Regions from separate parts of the Streptomyces sp. NPDC047706 genome, predicted to be linked through region 1. Evidence: riboswitches for the same ligand, from Rfam matches in the RefSeq annotation. Region 1 holds a riboswitch; the other holds the start of a gene.

The links. A riboswitch is a leader RNA that binds a small molecule or an ion and turns the genes downstream of it on or off. The one in region 1 is predicted to bind glycine.
Region 2: another riboswitch for glycine. It lies ahead of gcvP (aminomethyl-transferring glycine dehydrogenase); the one in region 1 lies ahead of gcvT (glycine cleavage system aminomethyltransferase GcvT).

The regions. Positions count from the first base shown of each region.
Region 1 covers NZ_JBIDCW010000006.1:253,994-257,395, reverse strand. The annotation lists gene glyA (serine hydroxymethyltransferase) at 1-359, opposite strand, end outside; gene gcvH (glycine cleavage system protein GcvH) at 374-751, opposite strand; gene gcvT (glycine cleavage system aminomethyltransferase GcvT) at 860-1,978, opposite strand; glycine riboswitch at 2,128-2,227, opposite strand; gene ACGF8A_RS09925 (AAA family ATPase) at 2,448-3,116, shown strand; gene ACGF8A_RS09920 (enhanced serine sensitivity protein SseB) at 3,176-3,402, shown strand, end outside.
Region 2 covers NZ_JBIDCW010000046.1:9,141-12,542, forward strand. The annotation lists gene gcvP (aminomethyl-transferring glycine dehydrogenase) at 1-1,776, opposite strand, end outside; glycine riboswitch at 1,951-2,046, opposite strand; gene ACGF8A_RS33755 (PRC-barrel domain-containing protein) at 2,161-2,532, shown strand; partial or broken gene ACGF8A_RS33760 (DNA polymerase IV) at 2,454-3,402, opposite strand, start outside.

The DNA.
Region 1 (3,402 bases):
TTCAGACCCATGATCGTGTCGCCGGGCTTGAGTAGCGCGTGCATGGTGGCCGCGTTGGCCTGTGCGCCGGAGTGCGGCTGTACGTTGGCGTGCTCGGCGCCGTACAGCTCCTTGACGCGGTCGATCGCGATCTGCTCGATCACGTCGACGTGCTCGCAGCCGCCGTAGTAGCGACGTCCGGGGTAGCCCTCGGCGTACTTGTTGGTCAGGACCGAGCCCTGCGCCTCCATGACCGCGACCGGGGCGAAGTTCTCCGAGGCGATCATCTCGAGGGTGGACTGCTGACGGTCCAGCTCGGCGTCGACGGCGGCCGCGACGGCCGGGTCGTACTCGTGCAGGGGGGTGTTCAGGACGGACATGTGGCTACGACTCCTCAGCCGGCGGTGTGGGCGGCGTACTCGTCGGCGGAGAGCAGGTCGGCGGGCTCCTGCGCGATCCGCACCTTGAACAGCCAGCCGCCCTCGAAGGGGGCCGAGTTCACCAGCGACGGGTCGTCCACCACGTCCTGGTTGATCTCGGTGATCTCACCGTCGACCGGGGAGTACAGGTCGCTGACGGACTTGGTCGACTCCAGCTCGCCGCAGGTCTCGCCCGCGGCCACCTGGGAGCCCACCTCGGGGAGCTGGGCGTAGACGACGTCACCGAGCGCGTTCGCCGCGAACTCGGTGATGCCGACCGTCGAGACGCCGTCCTCGGCGGCCGACAGCCACTCGTGCTCCTTGCTGTAGCGCAGCTGCTGGGGGTTGCTCATGGCTGGGATTCTCCTGTACGCGCGGGAGTGCTGGTGAGTGGGGGACTGCTGGCGGTGCCTGTGAGCAGGCCGGATGTACGACGGGTCACGTGGACCCGAGCCCAGTGTCTACTTCTGGCGCTTGTAGAAGGGCAGCGCCACGACCTCGTACGGCTCGTGGGTGCCCCGGATGTCCACGCCGACTCCCGGCGTGCCCGGAGCCGCGTGCGCGGCGTCGACGTACGCCATCGCGATCGGCTTGCCCAGGGTGGGGGAGGGGGCGCCGGAGGTGACCTCGCCGATCACCTCGCCGCCGGCGACCACGGGGTACCCGGCGCGCGGCACCCGGCGGCCCTCGGCGACCAGGCCGACCAGGACGCGCGGCGGGCTGGCCTCGGCGCGCGCGGCGGCCTCGGTGAGCGCCTCGCGCCCGACGAAGTCGCCCTCCTTCTCGAACTTCACCACGCGGCCGAGCCCGGCGTCGAAGGGGGTGAGGGAGGTGGTCAGCTCGTGCCCGTACAGCGGCATGCCGGCCTCCAGGCGCAGCGTGTCCCGGCACGACAGACCGCAGGGGATCAGGCCGGCGCCCGCGCCCGCCTCGGTCAGCGCCTCCCACAGGGCGACGGCGTGCTCCGGCTTCACGAACAGCTCGAAGCCGTCCTCGCCGGTGTAGCCGGTGCGCGCGATCAGCGCGGGGACGCCGGCGACGGTGCCGGGCAGCCCGGCGTAGTACTTGAGGCCGTCGAGGTCGGCGTCGGTCAGCTGCTTGAGGATGCCGGGGGACTCGGGCCCCTGGACGGCGAGCAGGGCGTAGGCGTCGCGGTCGTCGCGGACGGCGGCGTCGAACCCTGCCGCGCGCTCGGTGAGCGCGTCCAGGACGATCTGCGCGTTGCCCGCGTTGGCCACGACCATGTACTCGGTCTCGGCGAGCCGGTAGACGATCAGGTCGTCGAGGATGCCGCCGTCCGCCTGGCAGATCATGGTGTAGCGGGCGCGGCCGACGCCGACGGAGGCGATGTTGCCGACCAGCGCGTGGTTCAGCAGCTGTGCGGCCTGGGGGCCGGTGACGGTGATCTCGCCCATGTGCGAGAGGTCGAACAGCCCGGCCCTGGTGCGCACCGCGAGGTGCTCGTCGCGCTCGGAGCCGTAGCGCAGGGGCATGTCCCAGCCGGCGAAGTCGGTCATGGTCGCGCCGAGCGAGCGATGCAGCGCATCGAGCGCGGTACGACGGAGTGCGGTACTGCTCATCGGTCGGTCTCCCAAGGCATGACGGCGAGGTCGTTCCTCCCCATCTGTCATCGGAACCTGAGAGGTTCGCCATGACCGCCCGTGGAGGGGGACCATGGCTTGCACCTTGGGTGGAGCCACTGCGGCAGCGGCCCGCTTTTCAGATGTGCCTCGCCCGCGCGGTAACGGGGCCTGAGAGATTCAAGGGAGGGACTTGCTCCTTCGGCGCCCCGGGCACGGCGTGCCCGGGAACTCTCCCGCGCGGATTCAAGCGGCCGGTATGCAGTTGGCGGGCACATCATTGCATGCATCTCCCGCGCGCGGCAGGGGGACCTTTCAGTGGGGGCACACAGCGTCCAGGACCGGGCACAGTGTGTTGTAGCAGGCTTGTTGCGGGAAGCGGGCGGAAACGCGAGACGCCGCGCATTACCTTCTCTTTACACTCGACGGGGACGGGACTCGTGAACCGCCCCAGGGGAGGACGATCACGGTGAACAGGACCACGGCCTACGCGACGACCGCGGGCCTCGCACTGCCCAAGCAGCCGACCGTCCCGGCCCGGGAGGCGTGCGGCCCGCTGCCGTTCCCCGTGGTCCGCGACCTGCGCGAGCGGGCGGGCCGCAGCCCGCACGCCCTGCTCTTCGGGCCCAGCGACCTCGTCGTCATCACCGGCCTGCCCGGCAGTGGCAAGTCCACCCTCATGCGGCGGGCGGTCCGCGACCGGCGCATCGACTCCCAGGACACCCGCGACCGCTGGGACGGCCGCACGCCCCACTGGCTGCCGTACGCGGTGTACCGCCCGCTCGTGCGCCTCGCCCACTACGCCGGACTGCGCCGCGCCCTGCGCACCGGCGAGGGCGTCGTCGTCCACGACTGCGGCACGCAGGCGTGGGTGCGCGCCTGGCTGGCCCGTGAGGCCCGCCGCCGGGGCGGCACCCTGCATCTGCTGCTGCTCGACGTCACCGCGGAGCAGGCCCTGGCCGGCCAGCGCGAGCGCGGCCGCGGCGTCTCGCGGTACGCGTTCCTGCGCCACCGTCGCGCCGCCGCCCGCCTGCTGCGCCGCTGTGAGCGTGGCGATCTGCCCCGCGGCTGCGGCGCCGCGATCCTGCTCGACCGGGCGGCGGCGAACGCGCTGCGCCGGATCGGCTTCACCGGCTGACGGGGCGGCGGGTTAGCCTTTCCAGCCGGCAGCACTGGTACGGAGCAGGCGGTAGGCAGATGGACTTCCCGGGGGACTTTCCGGCGCAGGCGCACCCGCATCCGCACGGCGGATGGCCCGGCAACGAGCTGGAGGAGGTGCTCTCGGCGTCCCTCGGCGTCCCCTCGGCCGGCGGCCGCATCGTGGAGGTGCTCGGCCGCAGCTTCGTCTGGGTTCCGCTGCCGGGCGGCGGCGGACCGGACAGCGGCACCCTGGACCTGCCGGGCATGGAGATCGACGGCCAGGC
Region 2 (3,402 bases), on a different contig from region 1:
GCCGTTCGCCCGGTGGTACCCGCGCACGGCGAGCAGCCCGGCCAGCTCACCCTGCGAGCCGGCGTTCGGCTGCAGGGAAACCTTGTCGTACCCGGTGACCTCGGCGAGGCGATCCTCCAGCTCATGGATGAGCGTCAGGTAACCCTCCGCCTGCTCGGCCGGCGCGAACGGGTGCAGCTGCCCGAACTCCGGCCAGGTGACCGGCTCCATCTCCGTGGTCGCGTTGAGCTTCATGGTGCAGGAACCCAGCGGGATCATGCCCCGGTCGAGCGCGTAGTCGCGGTCGGCGAGCCGGCGCAGGTAACGCAGCATCGCGGTCTCGGAGCGGTGCTGCTGGAAGACCGGGTGCCCGAGGTAGGCGTCGGTGCGCAGCAGCCCGCCGGGCAGCGCGTCCTCCGTGACGCCGTCCAGCGCCTCGATGTCCCCCTCGACACCGAACGCGGCCCACACGGCCTCCAGCCGGTCCCGCGTGGTGGTCTCGTCGCAGGCCAGGGAGACGTGGTCGGCGTCGATCCGCCACAGGTTGACGCCGTTCTCACGCGCGGCGGCGGTGACCTCGGCAGCCCGGCCCGGCACCCGCGCGGTGACGGTGTCGAAGTAGGCGCCGTGCACGATCTCGACACCGCCGTCACGAAGGCCGGCGGCGAGGATCGCGGCGTACCGGTGGGTGCGCCGCGCGATGCTCTTCAGGCCCTCGGGCCCGTGGTAGACGGCGTACATCCCGGCCATCACGGCGAGCAGCACCTGCGCGGTGCAGATGTTGCTGGTCGCCTTCTCACGGCGGATGTGCTGCTCACGCGTCTGGAGCGCCAGACGGTACGCCTTGTTCCCGTCGGCGTCGACGGAGACGCCCACGAGCCGCCCGGGCAGGCTGCGCGCGAACTTCTCCTGCACCGCCATGTAGCCCGCGTGCGGCCCGCCGAAGCCCATCGGCACACCGAAGCGCTGCGTCGTACCGACCGCGATGTCCGCCCCCAGCTCACCGGGTGACTTCAGCAGTGTCAGCGCCAGCAGGTCGGCGGCGACGGTGACCAGCGCGCCCAGCCCGTGCGCCTGGTCGATGACCGGCTTGATGTCGCGGACGGCTCCGGAGGCGCCCGGGTACTGGATCAGCACGCCGTTGATCTCACGCCCTGCGATCTCGGCCGGAATGCCCTCGCTGAGGTCGGCGACGACGACCTCGGCCCCGGTCGGCTCGGCACGGCCCTGGATCACGGCGACGGTCTGCGGCAGGGCGTCCGCGTCGACCAGGAACAGACCCTTCTTGTTCTTGCCCATGCGCCGGGAGAGCGCCATCGCCTCGGCCGCGGCCGTGCCCTCGTCGAGCAGCGAGGCGCCGGAGGTGGGCAGCCCGGTGAGGTCGGCGACGACGGTCTGGAAGTTCAGCAGGGCCTCCAGCCGGCCCTGCGAGATCTCCGGCTGGTACGGGGTGTACGCCGTGTACCAGGCCGGGTTCTCCATGACGTTGCGCAGGACGACCGGCGGGGTGAACGTCCCGTAGTAGCCGAGCCCGATCATGGAGCCCAGCACCTGGTTGCGGTCGGCGAGGGAGCGCAGCTCGCGCAGCACCTCGGCCTCGGTGCGGGCGCCGGGCAGGTCGAGGGCGTCGGCGTTCTTGATCACATCCGGTACCGCGGCGGCGGTGAGCTCGTCGAGCGAGCCGTAGCCGACCTGCGCGAGCATCTTGGCCCGCGCCTCCTGGTCGGGCCCGATGTGGCGCTGCTCGAAGGGGATGCCCTGTTCGAGCTCGGAGAGCGGAATGCGCTGGGCGGTCATTGCGGAGGCCTCCTGGTCTGACGCGACCTTCGAGGGACACCACGGCAGAGGTGCCCCGACGGCCTCCCCCTCTGTCATCACAACCTGAGAGCTTCACCGGCCGCCCGCGGACGTCCGGCTTGCACCGTCGGTGAGGGCGGAAGCCGTGACACCCGCCCTGCTTTCCAGAGTGACCTCGTCCGTGCGGTACGTGGGCCTGAGAGATTCCGGGGAGGATTTGCTCCTTCGGCGCCTCCGGTCGTCTCCGGAGGACTCTCCCGCACGGGGTCAGCAGCCTTTGCCAGACTACCAGCGAGGTCAACGCCCGGGCGTTCGAGTGGCCGCGTTCCGCATTGTGCTCTTTCGTAGTGCTTACGGATGAGGTGCGAGCGAGTGGAGGGCCCGGTGCAGACCGACATCGATCCGCGCAACCTGATCGGCCGCAAGGCGTTCGACCGCCACGGCACCAAGATCGGCACCATCGACGAGGTCTACCTCGACGACGCAACCGGTGTACCGGAGTGGGCCGCCATACGGACCGGCCTGTTCAGCAGGGACGCCTTCGTCCCGCTGGAGCCGAGCGAGCTGATCGACGGCACTCTGCACGTCCCCTTCGACCGCACGCTGATCAAGGACGCCCCCGACTTCGGGGTCGGCCGGCACCTCTCCCCGGAGCAGGAACTCCAGCTCTACCACCACTACGGCCTCGACGTGGCCGCTCCCCCCGCGCTCCCGGACCGCGACTTCGGCAAGCTGGCTGGCTCCGACGAGACCTGACCCGGCGGGCTCAGCCCTGGAGCTCGGGTCTTCGCGCCACCAGCGGCAGCGGATCCGCGGGCTCCAGCGCCGGATCGTCGACCCGGAAGGTCCGCACCCGTCCCGGCTCCGAGTCGGGCGTCTCGAACCGCACGGTCACCCTCCCCAGCCCGCTGCCCTGCACCCATCCGTGCCCGTACTCGGTGTGCCGCACATCGTGGCCGGCGGCCCACCGGCGCTCGGCGGGGCCGGTCTCCGCCCGCTCGGGCTGATCCGCCACGTCCTCCCCGGGCCCTTCGTCCCGCTCACCGGCCGCCTGCGCGAACAGATCCTCCTGTGTGTAGTCGGCCAGCCCGCTGACCCCCACGCCCAGCAGCCGCACGCCCCCTGTGGTGTCCACGGAGTCCAGCAGCCGGGCCGCCGCCTCCCGCACCACCGCCGGGTCGTCCGTCGGCCCCCGCAGCGTCTCGGACCTGGTCAGCGTCGAGAAGTCGTACCGCCGCACCTTCAGGACGATCGTCCGCCCCGACAGCCCGGCACCGCGCAGCCGCCGCACGCACCGGTCCGCGAGGCGCTGCACCTCCAGCCATACCCGGACCCGGTCGTGGATGTCCACGTCGTAGGTGTCCTCGACCGACACGGACTTCGCCTCCCGCTCGGCGACCACCGGCCGGTCGTCGTGGGCCAGCGCCATGGCGTGCAGGGCGTGCCCGTGTGCCTTCCCCAGCAGCCGTACGAGCTCGTCCTCACCCGCCTCGGCGATCTCGCCGACCGTCGTGATCCCGGCCCGCCGCAGATGGTCGCCGGTCGCGGGCCCCACTCCCGGCAGCGTCCGCACCGGCATCGGTCCCAGCAGCGCCCGCTCGGTGCCGGGCTCGATCAGCACCAGAC